Regions from separate parts of the Bradyrhizobium sp. UFLA05-112 genome, predicted to be linked through region 1. Evidence: predicted binding sites of a transcription regulator. Region 1 holds the regulator's gene; the other holds the start of a gene.
What was found. Region 1 encodes LexA, which represses DNA repair genes until DNA is damaged. Its sites were predicted from a motif close to TGTTCNNNNTGTGTTCNG; they were not measured.
Positions count from the first base shown of each region.

Region 2: the regulator LexA is predicted to act here: its motif matches at 1,515-1,532, upstream of SO180_RS07530 (ATP-dependent Clp protease adaptor ClpS).

Region 1 covers NZ_JBANBK010000061.1:4,759-13,406, reverse strand. The annotation lists gene SO180_RS29335 (S41 family peptidase) at 68-1,405, opposite strand; gene SO180_RS29330 (hypothetical protein) at 1,444-1,662, shown strand; gene SO180_RS29325 (alpha-hydroxy acid oxidase) at 1,701-2,834, shown strand; gene SO180_RS29320 (HAD-IA family hydrolase) at 2,844-3,470, shown strand; gene SO180_RS29315 (hypothetical protein) at 3,605-3,838, shown strand; gene SO180_RS29310 (hypothetical protein) at 3,940-4,116, opposite strand; gene SO180_RS29305 (molybdopterin molybdotransferase MoeA) at 4,344-5,555, shown strand; gene lexA (transcriptional repressor LexA) at 5,731-6,429, shown strand; gene SO180_RS29295 (hypothetical protein) at 7,053-7,490, shown strand; partial or broken gene SO180_RS29290 (ComEC/Rec2 family competence protein) at 7,499-8,648, opposite strand, start outside.
Region 2 covers NZ_JBANBK010000009.1:43,638-52,285, forward strand. The annotation lists gene SO180_RS07525 (MDR family MFS transporter) at 1-1,459, shown strand, start outside; gene SO180_RS07530 (ATP-dependent Clp protease adaptor ClpS) at 1,565-3,292, shown strand; gene SO180_RS07535 (host attachment protein) at 3,446-3,895, opposite strand; gene SO180_RS07540 (tannase/feruloyl esterase family alpha/beta hydrolase) at 4,029-5,645, opposite strand; gene SO180_RS07545 (GntP family permease) at 5,787-7,241, opposite strand; gene SO180_RS07550 (patatin-like phospholipase family protein) at 7,245-8,261, opposite strand; gene serA (phosphoglycerate dehydrogenase) at 8,453-8,648, opposite strand, start outside.

The DNA.
Region 1 (8,648 bases):
GATACAGAAGCGGTGGGCACGTCGCTGACGCTCCTTTGCCCACCCTACCGCATCTCGGCCTAAGGCCTCAGTTCGGCACCGCCGTCTTTTGTGTCGGCTTCGCGGCCGCGGCATTCACGGTCACGCCGTGCAGGAAGTCGAAGGCGGCATGCAAGGCCTTGTCGTCCCTCTCTTCCGGCGGCACGTAGGATTGCGAGCCGGTCTGCTCGCTGCCGTCGGCTGCGGAGAGATGGCCGCGCATTTGGGATTCGGCCATCGTGTCGACACGCCCCTTCAGCTCCGCCGGGACGTCCTGAAGGATCTCGATGTCGGGCGCGATGCCCTGCGCCTGGATCGAGCGGCCCGACGGCGTGTAGTAGCGCGCGGTGGTCAGCGCCAACGCGCCGCTGCCGGAGCCGAGCGGGATGATCGTCTGCACCGAGCCCTTGCCGAACGATCGCGTGCCGATCAGCGTGGCGCGTTTGTGGTCATGCAGCGCGCCGGCCACGATCTCGGACGCGGAAGCCGAGCCGCCATTGATCAGCACCACCAGCGGCTTGCCCTTGGTGAGGTCGCCGCCATGCGCGGTGAAGCGCTGCGTCTCTTCCGGGTTCCGGCCGCGGGTCGACACCACCTCGCCGCGGGCGAGGAAGGCGCTCGACACCGAGACCGCCTGGTCGAGCAACCCGCCCGGATTGTTGCGGAGATCGACGACGTAGCCTGCAAGCTTCTCCTGCGGAATCTCCTTGGAGATCGACGTAATCGCCTTGCGCAGTCCGTCGGTGGTCTGCTCGTTGAACGAGGTGAGGCGGATATAGCCGATATCGCCGCCCTCGGTGTGGAACCGGACCGGGCGCACATGGATGATCTCACGCGTGATCGCGACGTCGAGCGGCGCGTCGGCGCCCTTGCGCACGATGGTGAGCTTGGTCTTGGTGTCGACCGGGCCCTTCATCTTGTTGACGGCCTGCTCGAGCGTCATGCCCATCACCGCCTCGCCATCGATCTTGCTGATGAGATCGCCGGACAGGAGGCCGGCCTTGGAGGCCGGCGTGTCGTCGATGGGCGCCACGACCTTGACCAGGCCCTCCTCCATCGTGACCTCGATGCCGAGCCCGCCGAACTCGCCGGAGGTGGTCTCCTGCATCTCGGTCCAGGCCTTGTCGTTCATGTAGCGCGAATGCGGATCGAGCGAGGTGACCATGCCGTTGATGGCACCTTCGATCAGCTTGGAATTGTCGGGCTTCTCGACGTAGCTCGCCTTGACCCGCTCGAAAACTTCGCCGAACAGGTTCAGTTGCGAATAGGCATCGTCCGCGCCCGCCGCCGCTCTCGCCACCCATTGCCCGCCTTGCGGAGAGGTTGCCAGCAGAGTCAAACACGCGCCGGTCAGCGCGCCGAGGGGGAACAGCAGGGTTTTCCGCATGGATCGATTGGCCTTTTCGCTGGCGGTTGGGAGCCGCCATGCAAATGGCGATCCAGCCGGTGTCTCACAATACCATTCTGGTTTCTTCAAGGCCGGTCCGCCACGTTGGCTTGCATCCGGCAAAAAACCCTTCGTCCCAGCCTAAACTTTTGGCAACGTTCCTCGGCCGGTTCGCGCCGGGGGCGGAATCGACCCGTCCGGCCAACGCGCTCAAGCTATGCGATTTTGGGATGGTTTTGGCGCGCCGAACCGGTTAGGCGATGGAATAAGGCTTCAAATTCTCGGGAGGATAACAATGAACGACGCGCCCCGTATCCGGCCCCAACGAAACGTCGAACTGGGTGCCAGCGACGAGCCGTTCCAGAACCTGCACGAATTCATTCGCAAGGCGCGCTCCAACCTCAACCAGAACGCCTGGGACTATATCGTCGGCGCCGCCGAGACGGAGACCACGATGCGCCGCAACCGCATGGCGCTGGACGAGATCGCCTTCCGCCCGCGCGTGCTGCGCGACATGCGCAATGTCGATGGTTCCGTCGAGCAGTTCGGCCGCAAGATGCGCCTGCCGGTCGTACTGGCGCCGGTCGGCGCGCTCGAAATCTTCGATCCGCACGGCGCAGCCTCCGTTGCACGCGGGGCCGGCGCCTTCGGTGCAGCGCATATGCTGAGCTCGGTGTCGGATCCGGGCCTCGAGAAGACCGCAGAAGCAGCTCCCGATGCGCTGCGCTTCTACCAGCTCTATGTCCGCGGCGATGACGCCTTCGTCGAGGATGTCGTCGCCCGCGCGGTGAAAAGCACCTACGCCGCGTTCTGCCTGACGGTCGACACCGCCCATTACAGCCGTCGCGAACGCGACATCGCCAAGCGCTATGTTCGCGAGAGCCGGCTGCGCGCCACCGGCGGCGACTACCAGAAGGGCCTGGAGTGGCGGACCGTGAAGCTGATCAAGGACAAGTTCAAGATCCCGCTCATCATCAAGGGTATCGCGACTGCCGAGGACGCGCACATCGCGCTCGATCACGGCGTCGAGTGGATCTACGTCTCCAACCATGGCGGCCGCCAGCTTGATCATGGCCGCGGCGCCATGCACGTATTGCCGGAGATCGTCGATGCCGTGAAGGGACGCGCGAAGATCATGGTCGACGGCGGATTCTGCCGCGGCACCGACATCGTCAAGGCGCTCGCCATGGGCGCGGACCTCGTCGGCATCGGGCGCCTGCAGTGCTGGGCGTTGGCCGCGGCCGGCGAATCCGGCATCACACGGATGTTGGAGCTACTCGAAGACGAAGTGTTGCGGTGTCTCGGGCTGCTGGGGGCCACCTCGTTTGCCGAGGTGAACGCATCCTGCCTGCATCCGGCGACCGCCACCAACGTACCAAGCGTGTTCAGCGCGTTTCCGCTGCTGGATATCGAGCCTTATCGTTACTGAAAGGATGCAATGACCTCCCTCCTCTCTCCCGGCAGCGCGGATGCGCTCCTGTTCGACCTCGGTCGCGTCGTGCTCGACATCGATTTCTCCAAGGCGATCGCCTGCTGGGCGGGACATGCCGGCTGCGAACCGCAATCGATCGTGACGCGCTATGTCCGCGATGAGGCCTATCGGCTGCACGAGATGGGCAAGATCAGCGACGAGGTCTATTTCGACTGGCTGCGCCGCTCGCTCGGGATCGAAATCTCCGACGCGCAATTCCTGGAGGGGTGGAATGCGATCTTCGCGGGCGAGATGCCCGACATCGCCAACCTGTTGCCGCGCGCGGCACAACACGTGCCGCTCTACGCCTTCTCCAACACCAACCGGCCGCATGTGGACTATTTCTCGAAGGAGTATGCCGACGTGCTCGGCCATTTCCGCGAGATGTACCTGTCCTCCAGCATCGGCCTGCGCAAACCCGATGCGGAAGCTTTCGACCATGTCGTCGCCGCGATCGGCGTGCCGGCGAGGCGAATCGTGTTCTTCGACGATCTCGCCGAAAACATCGAAGGCGCGCGGGCACGAGGGCTGACCGCGGTTCACGTCACGTCGCCTCACGACGTCGGCGAGGCGCTGAAGGCGCTGGGATTCTAAGCGCCCCATTGCTGCGGTCGCTCAGCGTTCGGTTCCGGCCATCACCGGGAACTTTTTTAGCAAATTGTGGAACCAACTCACTCTGTGCATTTTTAGACAGAGTTCCCGGAACGGATCAACGCGTCGGGAGTCGTATGTCCGTTGGGATTTTCTACAACGGATGTGTGATCGTGTTGGGCAAGTCTTACTTCAACAAGCAAGCCTCGATCCTTCTCAAGTTCGCCAAGTCAACGTCGAATTCGCAGCTGTCCGCGAAGCTGGTCAGCAAGGCGGCGGATCTCAAATCGCAGGGCGACCCCCTGCCCGAGATGGATCACAGCCTGAAGGCGCCCGACGTCGATCCGGACAATGAAACGGGAGCCACCTGATGCTAGCCGTGAGCCTGGTTGTCGCCGTGGCATGCTTGGCCACCGTCATCCCGGTCCTTCTCGTCATCGAGACGATCGCGCGGCGTCCACGCTAGGCGCATTCAACTGCGCTTGGGTTGAGGCCGATCGAGACGCTGCCGTTGCGCGCGCATGCGGCTCGTCTTCTCCTTGAGCGCCTCGATCTCCTCGTCCAGCTTTGCGCTCTTCGATTTCGGCGGCTCATCGCCGCGCAGCTTCTCGAGAGCTTTCTCAACCGATAGCTTTGAAGTCTCTGCCATCAGGGTTCTCCCGGATGTCTCCTGACGCACCTGCGTGCGATGGCGCGCGGCAATTCTGAGCTGGAAGCGGAAAGGCGCGATATTGTCCTAAAGGGCATCCCTGCCGTTCCGGTGCTGGAGGGACAATTCATCTCCGCCTTCGTGATCGCCCCCTTTTGCCTCGAAGCCTGCACTCGGCTAGAACGCAACGCGACCTGTCCTTCGATTTGCTCAGCAGGAGTTTGCCCGTGGCCCTGATGCCGGTGTCCGACGCGCTTGCCGCAGTGCTTGCCGGCGTAGAGCCGGTGGCCGAGGAGATGGTTGCGCTGGATGCGGCCTACCATCGCGTGCTGGCGCGCGATGTCGCCGCGCGGCGTACGCAGCCGCCGCAGGCGATGTCGGCGATGGATGGCTATGCGGTGCGCGCCGCCGACGCGGCGACGGTGGACGCAGAGCTCACCGTGATCGGCGAGGTCGCGGCCGGCCGGCCATTTGCGGGAGCGGTTGGCGCGGGCCAGGCCGTGCGGATCTTCACTGGCGGCGTGGTGCCCGATGGCGCGGACGCGGTGGTAATCCAGGAGGACACGGTCGCAAACGGCAGGCGCGTCACGATCAAGGAGGCCGCGATCGCTGGACGGCACATCCGTCCTGCTGGCGTCGATTTCTTCGAGGGCGACGTGCTCCTGCGACAGGGAGCCAGACTCACCGAACGCGACCTCTCACTGGCCGCCGGCATGAACCATCCGGAGCTTGCCGTGCGTCGCCGGCCGAGGGTCGCGATTCTCGCGACCGGCGACGAGTTGGTGATGCCGGGCGCAACGCCCGGCGCGGGCCAGATCGTCTTCTCCAACGGCTACGCCCTGCACGCGCTGGCGCGGGCCGAGGGCGCCGAAACGGTCGATCTCGGCATTGCCGCCGATACGGTTGCGGCGACCACCGCCGGGATCCGCCGGGCCCGCGAGAGCGGCGCCGACATCCTCATCACGACCGGCGGTGCGTCGGTCGGCGACCACGATCTGGTCAGGCCAGCGCTCCAGGCCGAAGGCTTCGAGATGGCGTTCTGGAAGATCGCGATGCGGCCGGGCAAGCCGATGATGCACGGCCATCTCGGCGCGATGCGGGTGATCGGCCTGCCCGGCAATCCGGTCTCGTCCTATGTCTGCGGCTTCCTGTTCATGGTGCCGTTGATTCGCGCGCTTGCTGGCCGCTCGCGCGTTCATCACCGCCGCGAGCGCGCCGTGCTCGGGCGCGACGTCGGGCCCAACGACGTCCGCGAGGACTATTTGCGCGCACGGCTCGAGGAGCGCGAGGACGGCACGCTGGTGGCCGTTCCCGTCAACCACCAGGACTCCTCGCTGCTTGCGAATCTTGCTACCGCACAAGCACTTCTCGTGCGCGCGCCGTTCGCGCCAAAGGCCGAAGCAGGCACGCCTTGCGAGGTGTTGCGGCTGCCCTTGTGAGTGCAATCTGATTCGCGCGTGATGCGAACTTCGCCGCGTTCACACAAAATTAAGTGGTTGCGGAACACATATCGAACATATAGTGTCCGTTCATGATTTGTTTCGAGCATCTAGCGGCTTCTGCTGAATCTGGCGTCTCGGAATCGAACGACATCAACCGGGGGATTTGGTCGAGATGTTAACGCGCAAACAATACGAGCTTCTGCGGTTCATCAGTGAGCGCCTCAAGGAAAGCGGTGTGCCGCCCTCCTTCGATGAGATGAAGGACGCGCTCGATCTGCGCTCGAAGTCCGGCATTCACCGCCTGATCACCGCGCTGGAAGAGCGCGGCTTCATCCGTCGCCTGCCTAACCGCGCGCGCGCCATCGAGGTCATCAAGCTGCCCGAGCTTCAAGCCGCAGGCGCCGGCCGCCGCGGCTTCACGCCGAGCGTCATCGAAGGCAATCTCGGCAAGGTGCGGAGCGCCAGCGCGTCTGTCGACGACGGCGAGCGTCCGGTCGCCGTGCCCGTGATGGGACGGATCGCGGCCGGCACGCCGATCGAGGCGTTGCAGACCCGCAGCCACACCATCAGCGTGCCTCCGGACATGCTCGGCTCGGGCGAGCACTATGCGCTCGAAGTGCGCGGCGATTCGATGGTCGATGCCGGCATCCTGGATGGCGACATGGCGCTGATCCAGCGCAACGAGACCGCTGACACCGGCGACATCGTGGTGGCGCTGATCGACGACGAGGAAGCGACGCTCAAGCGTTTCCGCCGGCGCGGCGCGTCGATCGCGCTGGAGCCCGCCAACACCGCCTATGAGGTGCGCATCCTGCCGCCGAACCGGGTGAAGATTCAGGGCAAGCTGATCGGGCTGTATCGGAAGTACTGATTGCCCAGCAGAAAGTACCGATTGCCCGGCAGATTGCCAGCCATCGCACGGCGATACGGGCGGACGGATCGTCCGCTCCAGCAAAATAGCGTTGTCGCTTCCACTGTGATTATCCCTACACCTGCACAGAGCTAATCCTCAAGCATGGCAGGCGCGAATGCGCTGTGCGGGCTGCAGAGGACAAAACCCATGCGGCAGGTGATTTTAGGCGTGATCTCGGCAGCCTTGATCGCGGGATCGGCACCTGCGAGCGATGCAGCGCAACACCACGCCGCCCGAAAGGCCACGCCGCCCGAAAGGCAGAGCACGCGGCGGCAACCAGCGCGCCATTCCGCAATTCCAACAATGCGATCGCACCTGCGCCGCAGGCGAGCTGGCCCTCTTCAGGGTACTCCGCTGCCGGCGCTGATGGAAGCTCGCGTGAGTGAATGATGTGAACCAAGATAGAGTCTCGGCGAGAGGCTTTGTTCCTCGTTTGCCGGGAAAGATAATGTGATCGGGCGATGCGCAGACGGGCCGCAGATTTGCCCACAAACGCGATACACTCGTAGGCTTCCAACTCTGGTAGAGGCCTGCGCCTCCGGGGGGGCGCGGACCTGCTATCTCGCATGAGGAGCACTCCGATGTGTGACTACAGCCTACATGCCGTTGCGACCCGCCCCGCTCAAGTCGGCGAGACGATCGTCACGACAACCTTCCGCGGCACCTCGACGCGTGGATTTGCGTCGGAGCGTGATCTCTCGGTTGCCGTCTGCCTCCTGCCAGGCACCGAGCTCGCCTTCGCCGACAACGTCCGCTACGACAATCGCTGGATCTGGACGCGCACCGTCAATTCCCGCGTCGGCAAGTTCGGTAAGGTCGATCCGCACATTCCCGATCGTCATCATGATGCGATCGAATTCCCCGACGGCAACTACGTGCTGGTAACGCAGCTCGTCGAGGGACAGCGTGCCACGGTTCTGCAATTGCCGGTGACGCAGCCGCTCGGCGAGAAGACAGAGCAGCCCGCCGTCGAGCAGCACACGACCACGACGCCCACGACACGCCTGCCGATCGGCTGACGCGTCTTTCAATCCTCGGCCTGCAGGTCGGCCTCCGATGGCGTAGCATCCTTGCTGCGTGGAGTAGCCGGCCGCGGTGCGAGGCTGAGCTCGAAATCGCTATCGCCGGCCCCGGCCGGCGACCAGGGGCGGTTTGCGCTCCTTGCTTTCACCGTTTGCAGCGTGAAACCGTCGCCATCGCGCGATAGCGCGAGTGCGCCCTGCGTCTTCAGACGCTCGCGATCCACGACCATCGCCGCGCAACCGGCTGCTGCAGGCTTCGCCGTCACCACCAGCGCGGCGCGGCTGCAATCGTCCGCCAGCGCGTCGATACGCAACGAGAGCGCGACCAGGCGACCATCGGCGAGCGGCGTCACGCAACCGCCTTCGTCGCATGAGACGCCATCGGCGAGCGACGCATCAGTCGCGCCGCGCGGATCAGCATCAGATGCAAGCCACTCCTTGAGAAGAAAATTGTCCTTGCCGGTTCGGATCAGGTGCAGTTGGCCGCCCTTGCCGCGCACCGCGATGCTGTGGCCGTCGCCTGCGATCAGGATGTCGGGCTGGCGCACGTGCAGCGCCCAACCGATTGCGAGCGTCAGCACGACGGCGCCCACCCAGCGCAGCGGCGTGCGCAACAGGCCCATCAGAACGAGACCAATGCTGGCGGCAGTCAACGGGCCGGTCCCGAAGGCGGTGATGCGGCCGACGGCGCCAGGCAACGCCGCGACCCAGCGCGTCACAACGACCATCCAGTCGATGCCGATCCCCATCAGCCACCAGAATACGCCATCAAGCCCGAACGGCGCTGCGATCAGCCCCAAAAGTCCGGCCGGCATCACCAGCGCCGAGACCACCGGCATCGCCGCGAGATTGGCGAGCACGCCGTAGGGCGTGACGCGATGAAAATGGAAGGCGGCATAGGGCGTCGTCGCGAGCCCCGCGATCAGCGAGGCCATCAGCAGCATGACGAGCTCGCGGCCGCCCCACAGCGCGATGCGCGCAGTGACGGAGTGATCGGGCGAGGCCAACAGGTTCGGCATGCCGATCTGCACCAGCCCGACGAGACCAAGCGTCGCCGCGAACGACATCTGGAAGCTCGGATGCACCAACGCCTCCGGCGCGACAGCGAGCACGATCATCGCGGCCACCGCGAGCGTGCGGAAAGTGATGGCGCGA
Region 2 (8,648 bases), on a different contig from region 1:
CAACGCCTCGCTGCTCAACATCGAGGGCGGCATCGGCACCGGCGTCGACAACGGCTCCTGGATCTCGACGTCCTATCTGATCGGCGAAATCATCGTCATCCCGCTCACCGACTATTTGTCGCGCGTGTTCTCGTTCCGTAACATCATCCTGAGCTTTGCGACGCTGTTTGCGGCATTCTCCGTCGCCTGCGCCTTCACCCACGACCTGCCCTCGATGATCGCGATGCGCGGCTTGCAGGGCTTCTTCGGCGGCGTGCTGATCCCGATGGCCTTCACGCTCGTCTTCACCAAGCTGCCCAAGGGCCAGCAGCCGATTGGCCTTGCGATGTTCTCGCTCGCGGTGACCTTTGCGCCCGCGATCGGCCCGACCATCGGCGGCTATCTCACCGAGAATTACGGTTGGCAGACCATCTTCTTCGTCAACGTCGTCCCGACCGCGGTCATGGTCACCACGCTGTTCTTCACGCTGGAGCGCCAGCCGCTTCAGCTGGGCCTGCTGCGCGAAGGCGACTGGTTCGGCATCGCCACAATGGCCGTCGGCCTGGCCTCGCTCCAGGCCGTGCTCGAGGAAGGCAACAAGGACGACTGGTTCGGCTCGCCCTTCATCGTGCGACTTGCCATTGTCGCGGCCGTCAGCCTCGCGCTGTTCATCTACAATGAGCTGGTCGTGGAAAAGCCGCTGTTGCGCCTGCGGTTGCTCACGCAATGGAATTTCGGCGTCGGCACGATCGCCTCGGTCTTCCTCGGCTTCGCTCTGTTCGGCTCGGTCTATCTGCTGCCCGCCTATCTCGGCCAGGTGCAGGGCTACAACGCCGAGCAGATCGGCAACGTGCTGGCCTGGACCGGCCTGCCGCAGCTTCTCTTGATTCCGCTGGTGCCGAAGCTGATGCAGCGCTTCGATGCCCGCTATATCGCGACCGTCGGCCTGCTGCTGTTCGCCACGAGCTCCTTCATGAACATCATGATGTCGCTCGATTATGCGGGCGATCAGTTCCTCGCGCCCAACGTCGTGCGAGCGGTCGGCCAGGCGCTGACGCTGGCGCCGCTCTCCGCGCTCAGCCTCGGCAGCGTCGCGCCGCAGGACGCGGCCGCCGCCTCCGGCATCTCCAACATGATGCGCAACCTCGGCGGCGCGATCGGCACCGCCGTGCTCGCGACCATCGTTACCAAGCGCGAGCAATTCCATTCCAACATCATCGGGCAATCCGTGACGCTCGGCCGCGAGGAGGTCCGCGGCCGCATCGCGCAGCTCACGAACTACTTTGTCGCCCATGGCGTGCCGGATCCCAACGCCGCGCATGAGCAGGCCGTCATCGCGCTCGGCAAGCTGGTCAAGCGCCAGGCGCTGGTGATGGGCTTTTCCGACACCTTTGCCGTGATCGGCGTCGTGCTGGTGCTGGCCGCGATCGCGGTGCTGCTGATGCGGCGCGGCAAGGTGGCGGGCGGCCCGGCGCACTAGGCGTCGCCCATCCATTTTTTGAGCGGCCGTCACGCTTGACGGCCGCCATTTTTTATGTTCTTTCTTTGTTCCATTCAAGTTTAAGTTGTAGCACGAGTTAATTTCATGATGAGTGATATGTACAGCGATGGCGGCGGGCCGGCCCAGCTCGTGATTCATGATGATGAAGATACGCCGGAGGAATTCGTAATCGAGCTGCTGCGCCGGGTTTTCGGCAAGTCGGAGCGTGACGCGGTCGCGCTGATGACCCGGATTGAGCGGGAGCAACGAGCAGGTTGCGGCCCCTACCCGCGATCCGTCGCCGATGCCCTTCTCAAATCTGCGCTGCAGCACATTCAATTTGCGGGTCACGGCCTGCGGATCACGCTCGAGCCGGTCAAGACGAGTTGCGAACTTTGCGGCAAGCCCGAGGCGCAGACCGACGTGCGGCTCGGGAGCCGTACGATCTGGTTGTGCAGCGACTGCATGCGTGCGGCAGGCAACACGGGCCATGAGCCGGAAGAAGAGGAGTTCGAATATGCCTGCGAGGTTCTGGACCGGCATTTTACCGGCGTCCCGCTCAGCAAGCTCGTCACCACGGTTCGCCAGTTTCCAGGACACATGCGCGCGGACGTCCAGGCGGCCATCGATCGGCTGCTCGCCTCCGCGATCCGGTTGTTCGGCATCAACGACGAACAACGCTACGAGACGCTGTCGATTGCGAGACTTCTGCGTGACGGCCGCCATGCGCAGGCGATTGCACCGCTGCAATATTTCGATGTCGACGTTGGCGAGAACAATCCGGTCAAGTGCCTCGACAACGGGCTGTGGCTGTGCACGCAGGGCGATCTCCGCTACGCGGTACTGCTCTGCGCGCATCGTGAATACAGCCGTGAGGCCGGAATTCGGATCGAAATCGCCGTACCCTCGGGCATCGCAGGCGCGGCCCTCGTCCAGCGATGCTTCGGCGAGCTGGAGCAGGCGATGCAGGCCGCGCGCACCTATCGCGGCAAAATCCTCTCGCTCGACGCCGACCGCGATTATCGCGGCCGCTCTCGCGGCATCACCGTACACCGCCTGCCGCTGGTCGCACGCGACGAGGTCATCCTGCCGGAGCAGACCCTGCGGCTGCTTGATCGCAACGTCCTGAGATTCGTCGGCACCCGCGATCAATTGCGCCAGCTCGGCCAGTCGACGCGCAAGGGCATTTTGCTGTACGGCCCGCCGGGCACCGGCAAGACGCACACAATCCGCTATCTCGCGACGCATTTGCCCGGGCATACGACCCTGATCATCACCGCCGAGCAAATGGGCCTTCTCGGCGCGTATATGAGCCTGGCGCGGCTCCTCCAGCCCTCGATGGTGGTGATCGAGGATGTCGATCTCATCGCCCGCAACCGCAATGACATGGGTCCGTGCGAGGAATCGCTGCTGAACAGGTTGCTCAACGAGATGGACGGGCTGAAGGAGGATGCAGACATCCTGTTCGTCCTGACCACCAACCGGCCGGAGGACCTCGAAGGTGCGCTTGCCGGCCGGCCCGGCCGCATCGACCAGGCCATCGAAGTGCCTCTCCCCGACGAGATCGGCCGCAGCAGGCTGGTACGACTCTACGGCAAGGGGCTGCCGCTCGATGACGCGATCATCATCGAAGCGGCGCGGCGCAGCGAAGGTACGAGTTGCGCCTTCATCAAGGAATTGATGCGGCGGCTGGCACAGGCGAGCCTGGCGCGTGACGGTGGCCATTCCGTCATCTCAGCCGACATCAATGAGGCGCTCGACGACATGCTGTTCTCCGGCGGTCGCCTCAATGCGCAGCTGCTCGGCGGCGCGCAGGCGATGGCGGCGGGATGATGACCGTTCTCGCCGCTGGAGCATGATCCGGAAAAGTGTGAAGCGGTTTTCCCTCGCGACAAACGCGGAACGCGTTTGCGCGGAGATCATGCTCAAACGAAAATCTAAAGCGCGATGACGATTCATTCCAATCTCATCGCGCTTTAGACTGGTCTAGTACTCCGCCGCGAGATGCCGGGCGATGTCGTCGACCGGAAGCCGCGTCAGGTCCTTGGGCAGTTCGCCGACGATGCGCGCCTTGACGTCCGCATGGAACGCGTCGCGCAGGTCCGCCAATGCGCGTGGCGGTGCAATGACGACGAGCGCCTTCACGTCGCGCTCGCGGACGAGCTGCTCCATCGCGGCTGCGACACGCCGGGCGAAGCGATGCTCCTCGATATCGTGCCAGTCGGTCGGCTGGACCGCCGCCCTTTGCCCTGTCGGCTTGCTGACACGGCCGGGACGATCGGTCCCCTGTTCGCGCGTCGGCGGATTATCATCTGCGAACACGTCCTCGGTTTTCAGGTTCGGCTTCGCGGGATTGCCTTCGTTGCGCAGGAACAGCGCCTTGCAGCCGTCGCCGATGAAGACGAAGGCGCCGTGGGGGATCATCAGGCCGCTCATGTCGACGCTCCAGCTTTCGTTTCGACATTCAACCCTTCATCCGCAAGCGGGTTGATTCAAATCAACGCGAGCCCACCACGGCGAGATGCGTATGCTGTGCTGACCAAGGCGTGAGCACGGGAACTTGTGCCGCCTACTGCGCACAGAAGAAGCTCGCCGACTCCGTCACCGGCCCCGCCTCGTAGTGTGGCCAGGCCGGCCAGCGGCACAGCGGCAGCGCGCGCACAACCGAGAACGCCGGCGCCTCGACCTTCTGCTCGGTGACCTCGAGGTCGCCGGGCGCCTTGCCCTTCTCGACCCAGTCGATCAGCACGCTCAGCATATCGACATTTGCCGGCGCGCCGGAGCCGACATGGTCGACGCCGGGCGCCGTGTAGAGCCTTGCGAACAAATCCGTCGTCGCCGAGCCCATCAAGCGCTCGACGTTCTCGAAATAGCGGATGCCGGCATAGGGGCTCTGCGCATAGTCGGCCATATGCTCGAGCATGATCAGGCGGCCGCCATGCATGCGAAAGCGGCGGAGGTCGGGATTGGTCGAATCCATCAGTTGGGAGACTTCGAGCAAACGCGCGCTGTGGTCTTCGGGCTTGTAGGTGGTGACGTCGAGCTTGGGGTCGCGTGCAAAGACATATTGAATTGTACCTGCGCCATAGATCCAGGCGATGCCGTTGTTCGGCGCCGGCGGCTGCGCGGGCGCCGCGGTCCCAAGCCACCACGCCGTCCATCCACCGGTCGGGCCGCCGGATGACGTATCCTCGCCCGACACGCCCCAGCCCGGATAATCATCGAGGCCGTTGGCGAGTGGAAACGGGAATTTGTAAGCGTCGTGCAGGGTGTCGATCGCCTTGATCTGCGCGTCGGTGAGGCATCGGTCGTCACTCTGGCCGCTCGCACAGCGCAGCTTCTGAGGCTTGAAGATCGATTTGCAGCCGACAGGATCCTGCACCAGCGCATCGTCGGTGCCGTCGGCCTTGTCGCAGGCGGCGCGCACCGCGTCACCCACGAGCTTCACCTGGGCCGGCCTGATCCAGCCGTCGCCCATGGTCGCCAGCCCGGACCGGGTGCCGGCGTGCTGCAAGCCGACCCAGTTGATCACCGGCACGCGCGAAAAAATGCCGTCGAAATCCTCGGGGTAGCGCTGCGCCATGGTCAGTCCTTCGCGGCCGCCCTCGGACGAGCCCATGAAGTACATCTTCTCAGGTCTCTTGCCGTAGGCGCGCTCCATCAGGGTGACGGCTGCGTCGCGCACCTTCTTGTAGGCACGATGGGAAAAGTTCTCGAACGCCTCGTCATTGAGCGCGAAGGCCTGAGGCGGCTCGCCCGGCCTGGTCTCATGGCCGGAATCGGTGCCATAGGTAACGAAGCCGCGCGCGAGAGGCGATGGCTTGTCGAAGGGATAGGACGGCGGCAGCGCAAGGCCGGTGATCAGAACGCCGTTGAATCCGCCGCCGCCATATTGCAGCGAGCGCCCGCTCCATTCGACCGGCAGGTTGACCTGGAACTTGATCGGCGGCGCTTTTGGGTCTGTTGGCTCGATGTGAGCGAGCACCTTGCAGAAAGCTGGACTAGCCGGGGTGACACGTCCCGACGGTGTCGGTCCGCGTTCGGCGACGGCGAGCGGCGACGGCGCCTGGATCGCCGCGGAGTCGATCTTGATGGCACCGGCGTCCGAAGCGAGGCCCCTGCAGACGTTGTCGGCATCCTCGGCCAGCGTCAGCGCGGATGCGCCGTCGACATGAGCCATGGCCATCAGCAGGCTCGCGGCGCAGACATGCATATTGATCTGAGAACGCGTCATCGTTTCCACCCGGATCTCTTGTTATCACGGCAAGCGTCGCATTGAACGCAGCGCGCGGGCGTCCGTCAATCGCGAGCGCGGGATTGCCCACGGTCAGAACGACCCCACGACGCTGCCGAGCGCGATGACGATGACCAACGCCAGCAGCGACGAGACGATGCCGACCATCACGATATCCCGGTAGCTCTCGCGGTGGGTCAGTCCGCAGATCGCGAGCAGGCTGACCACCGCGCCGTTGTGCGGCAGGATGTCCAGCGTTCCCGAGCCGATCACCGCCACGCGATGCATCAGCGCGAGGTCAACGCCGGCCTTTGCGGCGATCTCCACATAGGTCTGGCCGAGCGCGTCGAGCGCAATCGTGAGGCCGCCGGATGCCGAGCCGGTCAGCGCGGCCAGAATGTTGGTGGCGACCGCGAGCGACACCAGCGGTCCGCCCTCGATCGCGAGCACCCAGTCGCGCACTGTCCCGAAAGCCGGCAGCGCGGCGATCACCGCGCCGAATCCGACCAGGCTTGCAACGCTCAGCGCCGGCAGGACGGACGCATTCGCGCCGGCATCCATCGTCTGCCGCAACGACGCGAGCCTCGTCCAGTTCATGGCAATGGCCACGACGATCGCGACCGCAAGCGCAACCGAGACAGACCATACGCCGGCGACGGCGGACAAGGACGTGCCGCCCCAACGCGGCTCACCCAGATAGGAGAAATCCAGCCGCGGCAACACCACTAGCGACATCACGAGATTGACGGCAACGACGACGATGAGCGGCACGACCGCGCTCAGCACCGGCGAGGGGGCCTCGCTGCGACGTCCATGGCGGATCTCCGCCGGATCGAATTCGCGGGCGAGCGTGGCGCGCTCGCGCAGCAATTCATCGTCAACGACGTCCTCGGCCGCCTCTTGCGTGTCTGCGCCAAAACCTTCGCCGGCGCGGCGGGCCGCGGCCTCCGCCCGCTGCAGCCACCACAAGCCCGTGCCGAGCATGATGAGGGAAGCGATGATGCCGAGCCCGGGTGCGGCGAACGGCGTCGTGCCGAAGAACGGCATCGGGATCGCGTTCTGGATCGACGGCGTGCCCGGCAGCGCCGACATGGTGAAGCTCGACGTTCCCAGCACGATCGCCGCTGGGATCAAACGGCGTGGAATCCCGGCGGCTCGAAACAGCGACTGCGCCATCGGCGCAATGACGAAGAAGGCGACGAACAGGCTGACGCCGCCATAGGTGACCAGCGCTCCTGCCAGCACGACAGCGAGGATCACGCGGCGTTCGCCGAGTCGCTGCGCCATGAAGGCGGCGACCGCCGTCACCGCGCCGCTATCGTCCATCAGCTTGCCGAAGACGGCGCCGAGCAAAAAGATCGGAAAGAACTGCGCAAGGAAGCCCGCGGCGCTCGCCATGAACACCTGCGTCAGGTTGGCGAGCAGCGGCTCGCCGCCGAATGCTGCGGCGACGAGCGCCGCGAACGGGGCAAGCAGCAGGACACTCCAACCGCGGAAAGCCAGCACCACGAGCAGGCCGAGCCCGACGAGAATGCCGAGAAGCCCCACGTCTCAGCACTCCGCCAGGAGAACATCGAGATCGGCGGTCGAGCGCCGGCCGACGTCCTCGCGGTGACGTTCGAGGAATTCGCTTGCAGCCAGCCGGCCCTCGGCGCGGAGCATCGAGACGAACTCCCATTCCGCATTCAGCTTGGAGGAGGCGCCGAACTTCGTCAGGATGTCGCTCTTGATCCGGTGCGTCCGCATCCGCGCCCAGCGCGCACCCTCGCCGCTTCCGGGATCGGCGGCCTGACGGAGCAGCGCGATCATGCGCAATTCCTTCATCAGCGGCGAGTTGAACGAAATCTCGTTGAGACGGTTGAGGATCTCCGCTGCGCTGCGCGGGTCTTCCGGCCGTTCCGTCGGATTGATCTGCACCAGGATGGTATCGCAGGCCTCGCTTTCACGGACCAGTGGCGTGATCGTCGGATTCCCGGCGAAGCCGCCATCCCAATAGGGCTCGCCGTCGATCTCGATGGCGCGAAACATGGTCGGAAGGCACGCCGAGGCCAGGAGAACGTCGGCCGTGATCTCCGCGTTGCGAAAGATCCGGCCCCGGCCGGTGCGCACCCGCGTCGCCGTGATGAACAGCTTGATCTCGGAACGCGCGAGGCGTTCGAAATCGATGCTCTCGGCGAGGACCTTGCGCAGAGGATTGTAATCGACCGGGAGGTCGTAGGGCGAGAACAACCGCGACATCAGGTCGGTGAAGACATAGGCCGGCGAGGTGTCTAGCGTCCAGCGTCCCATCAGGCGATCGAGCGGCGAGCGCTGCAGCGGGCTGAATGCCGCGGCGCGCGAAACGCGGCGCCAGTATTGATCCAGCGCCTCGCGCGCGCCCTCGGCGCCGCCTGCCGTCCATCCGTCGGCCAGCACCGCGGCGTTCATCGCTCCGGCGGAGGTCCCGGAGATCGCGACGACATCAAGCCATGTCTCTTCGAGAAGCCGATCGAGCACGCCCCAGGTGAACGCGCCGTGCGAGCCTCCGCCTTGAAGTGCAAGGTCGATCGGTATGAGGTCTCGGGCCATCGTGTCCGCACTCACGCAACTTAAGCTCAAGTTCGATGAGACTTTAGACGGGACTTGTTAGATGAGACTTGCCTTCAGCGCCCAGGTAACCACAGGTAGTGTAGAAAGTGAAAGGCGGGCCACGCAACAGCGCAGCCCGCCCGGACGCGTCACAGCGTCGTGATGCGAAAAGCCGCCAGTTCGGGCGCGCGTCAGTGTTCGAACACCAGCCGCGCGCCGATCGTGCCGTCGAGCCCACGGATCTGCTGGAGCAGCTCGTTCGAATCCTGGCCGCCAAGATCGGCATCGAGCACGACGTAGCCGAGCTCGCCATGCGTCTCCAGATACTGCGCGGCGATGTTGACGTCCCGCTGCAAGAACACCTCGTTCAACCGGCGCAGCATGCCC